Regions from separate parts of the Pseudoalteromonas piratica genome, predicted to be linked through region 2. Evidence: predicted binding sites of a transcription regulator. Region 2 holds the regulator's gene; each other region holds the start of a gene.

Region 1 (3,190 bases), 560 kb from region 2:
CTGATAATAAAGAAGATTGCGTTTGTTCTACTGAATTTGCAGCAGAATAAACATGGGCTCGGGTTGACTCGTCACGAGTAACTAGCCCTTTCTCATGCATAATTTGCAGCATTTTCAGTACAGTGGTGTAGCCAATCTTTTGTGTTTCACTAATGTGGTCATGTAATTTTCGCACAGTAGCGGGCTGAATTCGCCAAAGTACATTAAGTATGTTTAACTCAGCACTGGTTGGTACGCGTTTATTTTTATTCATAATTACGTCACTTTTCGTAGATTATTCTTTACTCTAAGTGATTGAGTTAATTTGTCAACAAATTAACCCATGCATATTTTGTTTATAACGACGTGAGAGGTTGAGGCTTGCACCATCTTTCAATGTCACTATGTAATCGCCATTGTCAGTTGGGCGGATTTCTCGGATCGCTTGTTTTTTAATTATTGCCGAACGATGAATGCGAACAAATCCAAATGGCAGTAGTTGTTGTTCCATTGATGACAATGTTTGACGATGTAAAATGGTACGTTCGTTTTCATTTAAATGGAGTTCAACATAATTTCCTGCACCACCAACCCAACTTATTTCATCAGGCGTTAAAAATTTAATTCTCCCTGCGTCCTTTAAAATAATTTGTTGCTCTTCAGGTTGTCTTGGTGCGAGTTTTTGCATTAAGGAACTAACAAGGTCAATCTGCTTTTTCTCTGGAGTTAATATTTGGGCGAGTTTATCAAGAGTTTTACAAAGTCGAGAATTTGCCATCGGCTCGAGAATGAAATCAAATAAATCAAATTCAAACGCTTTTGCTGCATCGATGCGATTATTTGAAATAAGTATTATCTCGGTTGAGCTAGCCAGAGACTGCAATGTGAGCCAATCTTTTTCCTGAATTAGTTCGTTTTGTATAAAGAGCACTTTTGCACTGGTCTCTTTACAGGCTTTTATTAACTTCGTAAAACAAGATTCAACATTAGCCAAAGAAAAAAGCGAGTTATCGATTTGCTTTGATATTTCGTCTTTAAATGTTGGGTCGCTATGACCAATTACAAGATTAAATCTATCCATTTTATCCACCTAATTACGATGCCTTTCGTATTTAATATTACGAAAGTTGTCGTAATAGTCAATGAATAATTGTAAATGCTTATTGATGAATGGATTTTTATATTTTACAAGAGTGGGGCAAATGTCTTTGCCCCGTTGATTTGGTTAGTGTTTAAGTTGGTTTAAAGCATTCTCGCCCCAACCAGTTAACAGGTTATTCTTGAATACAAGCGGGGTACATTCATCTTTTGTGGTTTTACCGTCTGAATGAATAGAGTTTGTCGCATAATAAAGTACACGAAACTCAGTATCACCCTGTTTTACTAATTCAGAAAAACTTGGCGTACCTAATTTATTAATCACCATTTGGTACTCTTTGCCGAGTTCCATATTTGCAATTACTTTGCGATTTTTTTCGTGTGTTCTTTCCCAGCTAGAAGTGTGGCTGCTTTTGCCTTCACCGCCAACGGCAACAACACAGCCAGTTAATAATGGAAGAGATAGTGCAGATGCTAAAACTAAGTATTTCATAAATGTCCTTGAAAATAATTCGAGTATTATAATTTTTCTTTATGTAGCAGAAAGGGTGCCAATAATGAATTTTTATAAATATCATGTGCTTATATTTTAGTTGGGTCGTTTTAATAGTGAAAAAAACTAAAAAATAGTAACTTTGACTAAAAATAAAAACTTGCTGGTTCTTATTTAAATGGGTCATAATAAAACTGTATAAATAAACAGTGTTTCTATTTTGAAAAAATTTATTCATATCGATATGGATTGTTAATGTCAACATAAAACATAAAAAATGTTCGTTAAAATTTTTAAGTTCATTGTTTTTGCTGGGTTTATGGGTTTTGGTTTAGCGTACAAAAATGCACGTACATTAATTTCGTATTACTCAATATTTCTATTTCAGGCTCTATATGCAGAGAAAGATCGCGCACATTGATATGGATGCATACTATGTCTCGATTGAAGTCAGAGACAATCCATCATTAGCTAATAAGCCAGTCGCTGTTGGAGGCAAATCTGATCGCAGAGGGGTTCTTTCTACCTGCAATTATATCGCAAGACAGTATGGTGTCAGTTCGGCAATGCCAACAGGGTTAGCTCTCAAAAAGTGCCCTGATCTTGTTGTCGTTCCCGGAAGAATGGAAGTGTATAAAGAAACCAGCCAAATCATTCATGGCATTTTTGAAAAGTACACAGATAAAATTGAGCCTTTATCACTCGACGAAGCTTATTTAGATTTATCCGAATCCGCACTACATCAAGGCTCTGCAACCTTGATTGCTCAGGAAATTAGGGAGGAGATTCTAAAAGCTACAGGTTTAACTGCATCAGCAGGGATTGCACCGCTCAAATTCGTCGCTAAAGTAGCTTCAGACCTAAACAAGCCAAACGGCCAATGCACAATAGCACCAGATCAGATTTGGGAGTTTTTGGAGACATTACCGTTAAAAAAGATCCCCGGTGTGGGCAAAGTAACTTTTGAAAAGCTTAAGGCACTTGGATTTGAAACTTGCGGTGATATAAGGCGTTCTGATGAAGGATTCTTAGCAAGTAAGTTTGGGAAATATGGTCACGTATTGTGGAATCGTAGTCACGGAATAGATGATAGAGAAGTGCAAGTAACGCGTATAAGGAAGTCTGTTGGGGTTGAAAGAACTTTTGAGTTTGATATTAGTGAGCAGAGTGAACTTGAAACCATAATAATTGATAAATTACTACCTGAATTAAAGCGTCGTTCATCAAAGTACCTTGAGACTCGTGCTATGAATAAGCTTGGCGTAAAGGTTAAATTTAACGACTTTCAACAAACAACAAAAGATCAGAAAGCTAATGAGATTAGCTTAGATTTGTTGAAGGTACTGTTATCAGAAGCAATTATTAGGGGGCAGGGAAAGCCTGTTAGATTGCTTGGAATTCATATCGGGCTACAAGAACCTGAAGAAAATAGCGTGCAGCTCGGTTTAGGGTTTGAGTAGCACTTCTCCTTATCATTAATAAATATTCAATAAATATTATCTATTTAAAAAGTATTTTAAAATTATTATAGCTATCTTAAAATATGCTAATTGGCTACTCAGAGAAGCCTGTTCCCACCATAGCGAACGAAATGGATATACTCTGGCTTTTAAAAATGTA
Region 2 (3,190 bases):
GCCAATAGTGTTTTGCAGGCCATCAATACGACCATGGGGTATTGCAAGTCCTTTACCAATACCTGTACTGCCGAGTTTTTCACGCTGTAGTAAAGCGTCTAAAAACTCTTGAGAAGTAATGTCTGGCGCATGTTGATGTGCGAGATCACTTATAAATTCGAAGAGACGTTTTTTGCTATTAAAAAGGACCGCGGTTTTAGCGCAGTCCTCAGCAATAATATCAGTTAATTTCATTTTAATGGCGAGATAATTTCTCTTTATGTTTTATTACTTGGCGATCAAGTTTGTCGACCAAGCCATCAATTGCTGCATACATATCTTGTTGTGCTTCAGATGCGAACAGTTCACCGCCATTAACGTGCATCGTTGCTTCTGCTTTTTGTGATAACTTTTCAACATCTAGAATAACGTGCACGTTATTGATGTGATCAAAATGCCTCTCAAGTTTTGCAAATTTGTTAGTGACATAGTCTCTTAAAGAATCAGTAATTTCTACGTGACGACCTGTTAAGTTTAATTGCATAAGCATTTTCCTTCTATATGGTCTAGATCAGGCATTTGCGCTGATTAGACGGTGGTATGGATAGCGACTCACGATATTTAGCGATTGTGCGTCGCGCCACTTTAATTCCTTGTTCAGCTAGTAGGTCAGTAATCTTGCTATCACTTAATGGCTTGGCAGGATTCTCTGCAGCTACTAACTTTTTGATCAGTGCTCGAATCGCTGTGGATGAGCACTCACCCCCATTTTCTGTGCTAACGTGGCTTGAAAAGAAGTACTTCAATTCGTAAATGCCACGTGGTGTATGCATGTATTTTTGCGTTGTTACTCGCGATATAGTCGATTCATGCATTTCCACCATTTCGGCGACATCATTTAAAACCATTGGTTTCATAGCTTCATCGCCATATTCAAAGAATGCCTGTTGTTGTTCAACAATGCAATTGGCTACTTTTAATAAAGTGTCATTGCGGCTTTCTAAGCTTTTAATAAACCATTTAGCCTCTTGTAAATGGTTGCGAATAAATTGGCTGTCAGTACCTGACTTCATTGAGCGAGTCAGTGCAGCATACTGCTCATTTACCCGTATTTTTGGCATACTGTCATTGTTTAATTCAACACGCCAGCGGCCTTTTATTTTCTTTACTGAAACGTCTGGCACCACATATTCAGGTTCTTCACGAATGATGCTTTCAGCTGGTTTTGGATTAAGGCTATGTATTAATGTTAAGACTTCTTTTAACTCAGGTTCTTTGAGTTTGGCCTTCTTCATAATGGTACGATAGTCTCTTAACCCTAAAAGTTCCATATGGTTTGAGATTACGCTTTTTGTTTCGCTTAGCCAAGGAGTATTTTTGTCATACTGATTGAGTTGGATCAATAAACATTCCTGTAGCGAGCGAGCAGCAATGCCAACAGGATCAAAAAGCTGAACGCGTTTCAGTACCGCTTCAATTTCATCTAGTTCAATTTGCTCTTGATCTTCAGACTTTTGTACTGCTTCTAAAATTTCTTCTGTACTTTGCGTAAGGTAACCTGAATCATCCACAGCTTCGACGATAGTGGTTGCGATTACTTCATCGTTATCGCTAAACGGCGTCAAGCGTAATTGCCACATAAGATAGTCTTGCAGTGACTCGCTTGTTGAGCCTTGGTAGATGGTGTCATTTTCTGGTGCCGGTGCACTGCTCACTGAAACTGGCGCAGCGCTGATGTAATCATCCCAAGAGACGTCCATAGCAAGGTCGTCGGAAAGGTTTTCGTTGTTTAAGGCGTCGCTGGATTCTATTTCAGATTGGCTAACAGGTGCTTCGAAGTCATCACTCGTTGTTGAGTCATCAGCACTCGATTCAGTGTTTTCATTATTGTTGGTGTCGTCACTGAAATCGTTGTCTTCTTCCAGTAAAGGATTGGCATCTAGGGCTTCTTGTATTTCTTGTTGCAAATCTAACGTGCTTAATTGCAGTAGGCGTATTGCCTGCTGCAATTGCGGAGTCATTGTTAGTTGCTGCCCAAGGCGAAGCTGTAGCGATTGCTTCATGTAGTTATTCTAATCCTTCTCTATTTCTCAAGCTGTTGGTTAACAATTCAACTCCAATTAGGAAGTGCTTTCACTATTACTATAGTCTGAATTGTTCACCTAGGTATACATCACGAACTTTTTGGTTATTTAAAACGTCTTCCGCCGTGCCTGATGCAATTAATTCTCCGTGAGAAACAATATAAGCTTTCTCACATACATCAAGGGTTTCACGCACATTATGGTCAGTAATCAGTACGCCAATGCCGCGATTTTTTAAATGCTCAATTATTTTCTTTATATCTATCACTGAAATAGGATCAACACCAGCAAAAGGTTCATCTAACAGGATAAATTTAGGGTTTGCGGCTAAAGCGCGAGCGATTTCAACACGTCGGCGTTCACCACCGGAAAGTGCCATACCTTGTGAGTCGCGAATATGGCCGATGTTGAATTCTTCAAGTAAATCGTCGAGCGCTTCTTCTCGTTGTACGCGATTAAGATCTTTACGGGTTTCAAGAATTGCCATGATGTTTTGATAAACGGTAAGCTTTCTGAAGATTGACGATTCTTGCGGTAAATAGCCGATGCCTAATCGTGCACGGCTATGCATAGGTTGAAGTGTTATGTCATTATCATCAATGCGAATTGAGCCCATATCACTTGGAACCAAACCAACAATCATATAAAACGTCGTTGTTTTACCTGCACCGTTAGGACCGAGTAAACCAACAATACTGCCGGCTTTTACTTCTAAACCAACATTTTTAACAACTTGACGTGATTTATAACTTTTTGCCAGCTTTTCGGCAATTAATGTGCTCATTTTTCGCCTTGTTTTGTTTGTGTATTGATGATGGTTTTTACTTGGTTATCTGAATTTTTCGCTTTTTTCGATGTGACAGTTTCATTTTCACGGTCGTAAATAATGGTATCTGCTGACATCATGTCGCCATTTTGCTGAAATTTTGCATTTCCAGACATGGTAAATAGTGATTTAGCAACGTCATAAGTAATGTTTTCAGCACTTGCAATTATCGTTGAACCATCTTCTTGAATCGCGCTAAACTTTACTGGCTTACCGCTGGCAATGAGTAATTGTTGATTATCGCCCAGCTCAGTACGCTTATGTGCTTCTAAGTAGTCAGCAGTAATTGACATATTACCGT
Region 3 (3,190 bases), on a different replicon from region 2:
AATACACACATCGGCGTTATTTCACGAAACGAATACGCAAAACGTCAGCTATATAATCATTAAACTATCATTCTAAGATTTATAGCTAACCAATTATTCAGACGACTAAAATTTGTAGCTCTTTATTTAAAATAAAAAAAGCATGTATTTACCTAAGCGCCTTATGTTAAAACACATTAAGCAAGATAAATGATCTATTAGATCAGCATTAAATTATTAAAAAAATAAAAGGCTCAGTATGATCTATGCAATGTTTGCCATGGTAGTGTTAACGTTTATTGTTGGGATTGTCGCGGTGGTTACCCGTGTAAAAAGCGTTAAAAACGGCAGTGTAAAAATTAAATACTACCGAACCATGGGTGGGCAAGAAGTACCTGAACAATTAACTAAATCAACACGTTGCTTTAACAATATGTTTGAGGTGCCGGTGTTATTTTATGTTGTTTCTACGCTCTTTGTCATACTCAAAACTAATAATGAATTAGCCTTACTACTTGCTTGGGTATTTGTTGGATTTAGAGTTGCCCAAGCGATTGTTCACCTAACATATAATAATGTACTTCACCGAATGTTAACGTTTTGGGGAGCTGTGATTTCAGTGCTGTCAATGTGGGTTATTTTACTGATTGAAATAGCATAATTAGTGCGATAGTAACTAGGGTGAGTTATCAAACTAAACAGGCTTGCTGTACTAAACCAGAATTTACCAGCTCAGCAATAAGTTGAACCTAAAACAAGTTATCGGGCAGTACAGAATGCGTTACTGCCCACTGGTATCGATTAATACGTTAGTTAATCGCGTTCATCCCAATCATAGTCATCAAATTTTTTGCGCTTATTTTTGCCTTCAAACTTACTTTTAGGCTTTTCACGCTTTGCCTTTTTACCGGTTTTACTTTTTTCCAGATAACTATCTTGTTGTAAACTATGCTTCATCATAACTCTCTAATGAATACTTTTGTTCTGTGCGAGAACTACTGGCACTTGCGCGATGAGTAACACTATGGATGGCTTTTAAATATTTGCGCCATAGCTTTACCTCGTAACTGTTGGACATTATTCCTGATTGCATGCAAGCAACAAACTCCGACTCAACTAAGGTTTCAGGTTGCATACTTCCTGAACTTAAGCCATTTAATGTATCACCATATTCCACTAAGAAATCGGCTTCAGAAATAGTAAAAAAGCCTGAACGCTCTATACCACCTGAAAAATGTTCATCATCATAAAACTTTCGACGACCAGCACGGATTGCATTTGTCATAACAGTTTTCTCTCGCTTTTCATACACAGTAGTTGTGAATTATTACGGGCAATAAAATTAGCCAACAAAGATGAAAGATAAATGACAGTTTTAAAAAACATTCAATACAAAAGGTATGAGTCCATCAGTTAAAAAAAAGCGTATGCGTAGCCAAATATAAACAACTAGCGATCAACCGTCTAAATGAGCACAAAGTTGGTCAATTTACCTTACACGCTTTGGCATAAATAACTAACTTTTAGTCTATCGATTATTCACCATTAATTAATTAAAAAATAAATGTATATTTTTCAATTAGTTAATAATTGGCTCACTGATTGCAAATAATGCCATTACATAACTAAAAACATTGATGAATTAATAGTTTCATCGGAAAAATTTAACGTAAACATAACGCTAAGGAAAAAGGGAATAATATGTACAAAACACTTTCAGCAATAGCAATGGCAACACTACTTTCAGGCTGCGTAGTACATATTGGTGGCAGTTCGAGTACCGCAGACACACATATCGAGCGTGAACTGGAATTAGATGCTAGCCAGTTATCTAAACTAGTCGCGGAAACAGGCGCTGGCTCGCTAAAAATTGTTGGTTCAAATACCAGTAGCAAAATAGTTGTAAAAGCAGATATTTATACCAGTGATGATTTAAATTATGAGCTGTCATTAACGCAGCAGGGTGATACAGCAAAACTAATTGCTGTGCACGATATTCAAGACGGTTTTCATATTCACATTAACCAAGGCCACAGCATTGACTTGGTAATTAGTATGCCGAGTGAACTTGCATTAACTCTCGATGACAGCTCTGGTGATATTGCTATTTCAGGTTTAAAAAACACTATCAAAGTGGATGACAGCTCTGGCGACTTAACAATTGATGGTGGTAAATCTGTGTATGTTGACGACAGTTCGGGTTCAATCTACGTAACTAATATTCAAGGTGATGTTGAAATTGAAGATAGCTCAGGCGATACCACAGTAGAAAATACCCAAGGAGCAGTCACAATTGACGATGGTTCAGGTGATGTTGTGGTTAAAAATGTGACTGGTACTGTGAGATTAGATGACGGTTCGGGTGATATTAAAGTGAATGGCGCTGGTGGACTAATTGTTGAAGATGATGGCTCAGGTGACGTAAATATTGATAATGTAAAAGGTGAGGTAAAGATTAACTAATTTCACTTCAATTAGAGCGTGTTGATCTTTGTGGTCTAAATACCAAACAAGCTGCTGTAGAAATCGGCAGAAAAGGTCAACACGCTCCAGTTTTAATTAATAAAACACCCATCAAAATTGCTAGGTTTAATCTAAATTAGACCTAGTAATTGCCATAAAATCCAATCATCTATTGATTAAAAAAATATTCCCCTGTGTTGAAAATGGGATACTGATTATCAAAGATCCGCGGCATTCTTTTACTTTAACTTCACACTTATCTAGCTGTGTATACGCTCATCATTAAAACAGTATTTCAGGTATAACAATACCATACAGTTTTGTATGGTTAAGCAGCATAAACTGTAAGCTTCTCTCTCTTTGTCATCGCATATACTTATTTTGAAAACAGTTAACCAGTCGTTTTTGTCACCATAACAATAATCAAATACTCAAGAAAGGAGCGTATTTATGCATAGTTCAAAGATACCTAGGTTAAGCCCATTTTTAAGTTTATTTATAATGCTAAGTATTACTGCATGTGGCGGCTCAGCCGCACCAGATGCAGTTGAAATACCAACTACCAGCACAGCTACAGAGCAAAGTCAGGTTGATATAGATCATTCTGCAGGGCATTGCGCTGCTGCGCCTGAGTTTGCAAGTCACTCTCTTGCAACTCATACGGCTACAGATTCCGGAGATTGGTCTGATACAGCAACCTGGGGCGGCAACGTTCCTGAACAGGATGCCATTGTTGTTATCCCTGAAG
Region 4 (3,190 bases), 1.2 Mb from region 2:
GTTGTATCTTCTGGATTAATCAACTTACGTAACATTGGACGAACAACAGCCAGAATCAGAACAATAATGACCAGAGCACCTAATGCTAAACGCACAACTTTAAAGAACCACGGTTGTTCCCAAAGCGGTAATTCAATCACTTCACCCAATTCTTCTTGCACAAATGGAATGGTTACAACTTCTAACGCATCACCACGTTGCATATCAAAGCCAATACCACCTTGTAACAGGCGACGAATGTTAGCGAGTTCCTGTTGTGTTCGAGGATCACGCGTGGCCTCACCGCCTTCCGCAACACCATTTTTATAGTTGACCGCAACAGACACACTAATTCTACGGATCACGCCCGTTTGTTGGCGCTTGTGCGAAATCGTAGTATCAAGTTCATAATTACGCGTCGCTTCTTTACTGTTTCTGCTTGGTAATGTGGTTTCGCCTGCACCTTCACCCGCTTGTTCAGGAATTTGCGAATTGACTGGCGGCTGATTGGTAAGTGCACCAGGAATGCCTACAGCCAGACCACCTATATTAGTATCTTCACGGGTCATCTCACTGCGCACTGCAGGTAAATCTGGATTGAAACGTTTTTGTGTTTCTTCAATTGAACTGAAATCCATCACTAAATCGACTTGTGCGGTGTAATTACCAAGTCCCACCACAGGGATCATGATTGAGTCGATTTTTTCTAAATACTCTTGTTCACGTTTACGTTCAATTTCATACTCTTTGCGCGAACGTGCTGTCAGGGAGTTTTGCGAACCTGAATTCAGTAAGCGCCCATTTTGATCGGTTACCGTAACACGACTTGGCTCAAGTCCTTGTACCGCGGACGCTACCATATCCACAACCGAATCCACTTCTTCGCCATTAAGTGTGCGGCCGCGTCTAACAGTGAGAACTACTGTTGCACTAGGTTTTTTCTCTCTGCGTGCGAATACATTTTCTTTTGGGATTGCAAGTAGCACTTTTGCGCGGGCTACTTTGCTCAGCTCTTCAATTGTGCGCGCAAGCTGTTGTTCGCGAGAGTGCTTTAAGCGTTCACGCTCTAATCGTTGACTCACGCCAAAACCCATATCTTGCATCAGAATTTCAGTGCCAGATGATGGTGTTTGCTCTAACCCTTCTTTTGCCATTAATAACTTGATGTTCTGATAAGCTTCTACCGGCACCATCACCACATTGCCATCAAGTTTATACTCAACTTTTTGCGCATCAAGGAATTCAAGGGTTTGGATCAGCTCATCCATTGGCATTTTGCCAAGTGGGCGCATATCAGGCTCTTTAGCCCAAATCATAATGAACACAGCAATCGCAACACAAATGGTTAATGCGATGATAAGTGTCACTTGACGCATTACATCAACACCACTCAAGCTGCCAAGGAAACCTGATTTTTGTTCTTGATTGTCACTGTCCATGTCAGTGACAGCTAAGTCATTGGTGTCCATTGTTGTTAAATCTGTTGATGAATTAGCCACAACCCTACTCCACTATCGCTTAAACTGGCATGTTCATGATGTCTTTATAAGCTTCAACAAGCTTATTACGCACCTGAACCGTTGCCTCAAAGGCCACTGATGATTTTTGTGAAGCGATCATCACTTCCGCAAGAGAAACATTGCGGTCACCCATTTCTAAAGCAGTTGCTTTTGCTTTTGACTCTGCTTGCAAACCGCTAACGGTATCTAACGCATCTTTGAGTAAGTTATTAAACTCAACTTGCGAACTACCTTGAATTGTTTCAATCGGCTGTTTTGGTTTTGAAAAATTACTTGCTTCAACTGCAAGCGACTGCATTTCCTGATAAAGATTGTTTGCTGAAATATTCATGCTGACAAACCGTACTAAATAAACTTACCAAGATGAATGCAAACTTAATGCCAGAAATAAAACCCTATCTATCAACAACTTATAAAGCCATTATTTTGACAATGTAGAATATTTAAACAGCAAGAAGCCCTCAGAACGAGGGCTTGAGAAGAGTGAAACGCTTTCTTATGCAGGCAGCTCGATGCCCATTTCACGCATTTTTGCTAACTTGTAACGTAATGTACGAGGACTCATACCTAGTTTGTCAGCTACATCTTTGCGTTTACCATTGCAGGCTTTTAGCATATCAAGAATTATCGAGTTTTCTTTGTCTTTCAACTCTTGTTTGTATCCAAGTGACTCATCATGAATAGGGTCTTTGCTTTGTTCCGTTGCAATATCAGGTATGATTTCACTTTTTTCTACAACACTCGCTGTAACCTTGCTCGATTGCAGGCTGGCTACAGAGCCTAAGAAAATGTCATCAGTATGAATGGTTTTATCACTTTGTAAAATAAGTGCACGTTGCACCACATTTTCAAGTTCACGTACGTTACCCGGCCAGGTATGACTTAATAATTTTGCTTTTGCAGCATCATCAAATTGCACTGGCATGTCATTATTATGACGCTGAATTAAATGCTCAGCTAACGGGATTATATCCCCTGGACGCTCTGCCAACGGCAACCACTCGAGCGGAAACACATTTAAACGATAATATAAATCTTCACGGAACACCCCTTCCGCCACCGCATCGCGTAAATCACGGTTAGACGTAGCAAGCACACGTACGTCGAGTTTAATGGTTTTACGTGAACCTAAACGCTCAACTTCACGCTCTTGTAAAACGCGTAATAACTTTGCCTGTAAACTTAAATCCATTTCAGTGACTTCATCAAGTAAAATGGTGCCACCTTGCGCTTGTTCAAACTTACCTGGGCAGGCTTGAATTGCGCCTGTAAATGCCCCTTTTTCATAACCAAACAATGTGGCCTCAAGCATGTTTTCAGGAATGGCTGCGCAGTTGATAGCAACAAAATTTTCTTCTGAGCGTAATGACTTGTCGTGGATATAGCGGGCCATAACTTCTTTACCCGAACCACTTGGACCCAGCACCATCACAGATGCATCTGACTTCGCTACTTTTTCTGCAAGTTTCATTAATGCTTTACTGGCAGGATCTTCTACAATAGGACCATCTTTAATCGATTCTTTTTCCGGTAGATAACGACTTACCATATTTAACAGTACTTCTGGTGCAAATGGCTTCGCCATATAATCAATAGCACCTAGACGCATCGCTTCAACTGCATCGTCTATAGTCGCATATGCAGTCATCATTAATACTGGCAAATCAGGGTAATTTAGCTTGATGCTTTTA

The links. The regulator sigma-54, encoded in region 2, starts transcription at its own class of promoters, with help from an activator protein. The targets are predictions, from matches to a motif close to GTTGGCACGNNNNTNGNNT.
Region 1: OM33_RS14340 (DUF3192 domain-containing protein) is a predicted target of sigma-54. The motif match lies at 1,615-1,633, and genes of this name have one in related genera.
Region 3: OM33_RS15185 (DUF4097 family beta strand repeat-containing protein) is a predicted target of sigma-54. The motif match lies at 1,569-1,587, and genes of this name have one in related genera.
Region 4: fliE (flagellar hook-basal body complex protein FliE) is a predicted target of sigma-54. The motif match lies at 1,915-1,933, and genes of this name have one in related genera.

What each region holds. Positions count from the first base shown of each region.
Region 1 covers NZ_CP009888.1:3,103,011-3,106,200, reverse strand. The annotation lists gene OM33_RS14350 (BlaI/MecI/CopY family transcriptional regulator) at 1-253, opposite strand, end outside; gene OM33_RS14345 (LytR/AlgR family response regulator transcription factor) at 308-1,060, opposite strand; gene OM33_RS14340 (DUF3192 domain-containing protein) at 1,205-1,570, opposite strand; gene dinB (DNA polymerase IV) at 1,966-3,030, shown strand.
Region 2 covers NZ_CP009888.1:461,253-464,442, reverse strand. The annotation lists gene ptsN (PTS IIA-like nitrogen regulatory protein PtsN) at 1-234, opposite strand, end outside; gene hpf (ribosome hibernation promoting factor) at 236-523, opposite strand; gene OM33_RS02000 (RNA polymerase factor sigma-54) at 546-2,042, opposite strand; gene lptB (LPS export ABC transporter ATP-binding protein) at 2,122-2,847, opposite strand; gene lptA (lipopolysaccharide transport periplasmic protein LptA) at 2,844-3,190, opposite strand, start outside.
Region 3 covers NZ_CP009889.1:89,302-92,491, reverse strand. The annotation lists gene OM33_RS15195 (MAPEG family protein) at 239-640, shown strand; gene OM33_RS22585 (hypothetical protein) at 793-939, opposite strand; gene maoP (DUF413 domain-containing protein) at 926-1,264, opposite strand; gene OM33_RS15185 (DUF4097 family beta strand repeat-containing protein) at 1,681-2,442, shown strand; gene OM33_RS15180 (G8 domain-containing protein) at 2,893-3,190, shown strand, end outside.
Region 4 covers NZ_CP009888.1:1,705,989-1,709,178, reverse strand. The annotation lists gene fliF (flagellar basal-body MS-ring/collar protein FliF) at 1-1,448, opposite strand, end outside; gene fliE (flagellar hook-basal body complex protein FliE) at 1,498-1,830, opposite strand; gene OM33_RS07805 (sigma-54-dependent transcriptional regulator) at 1,996-3,190, opposite strand, start outside.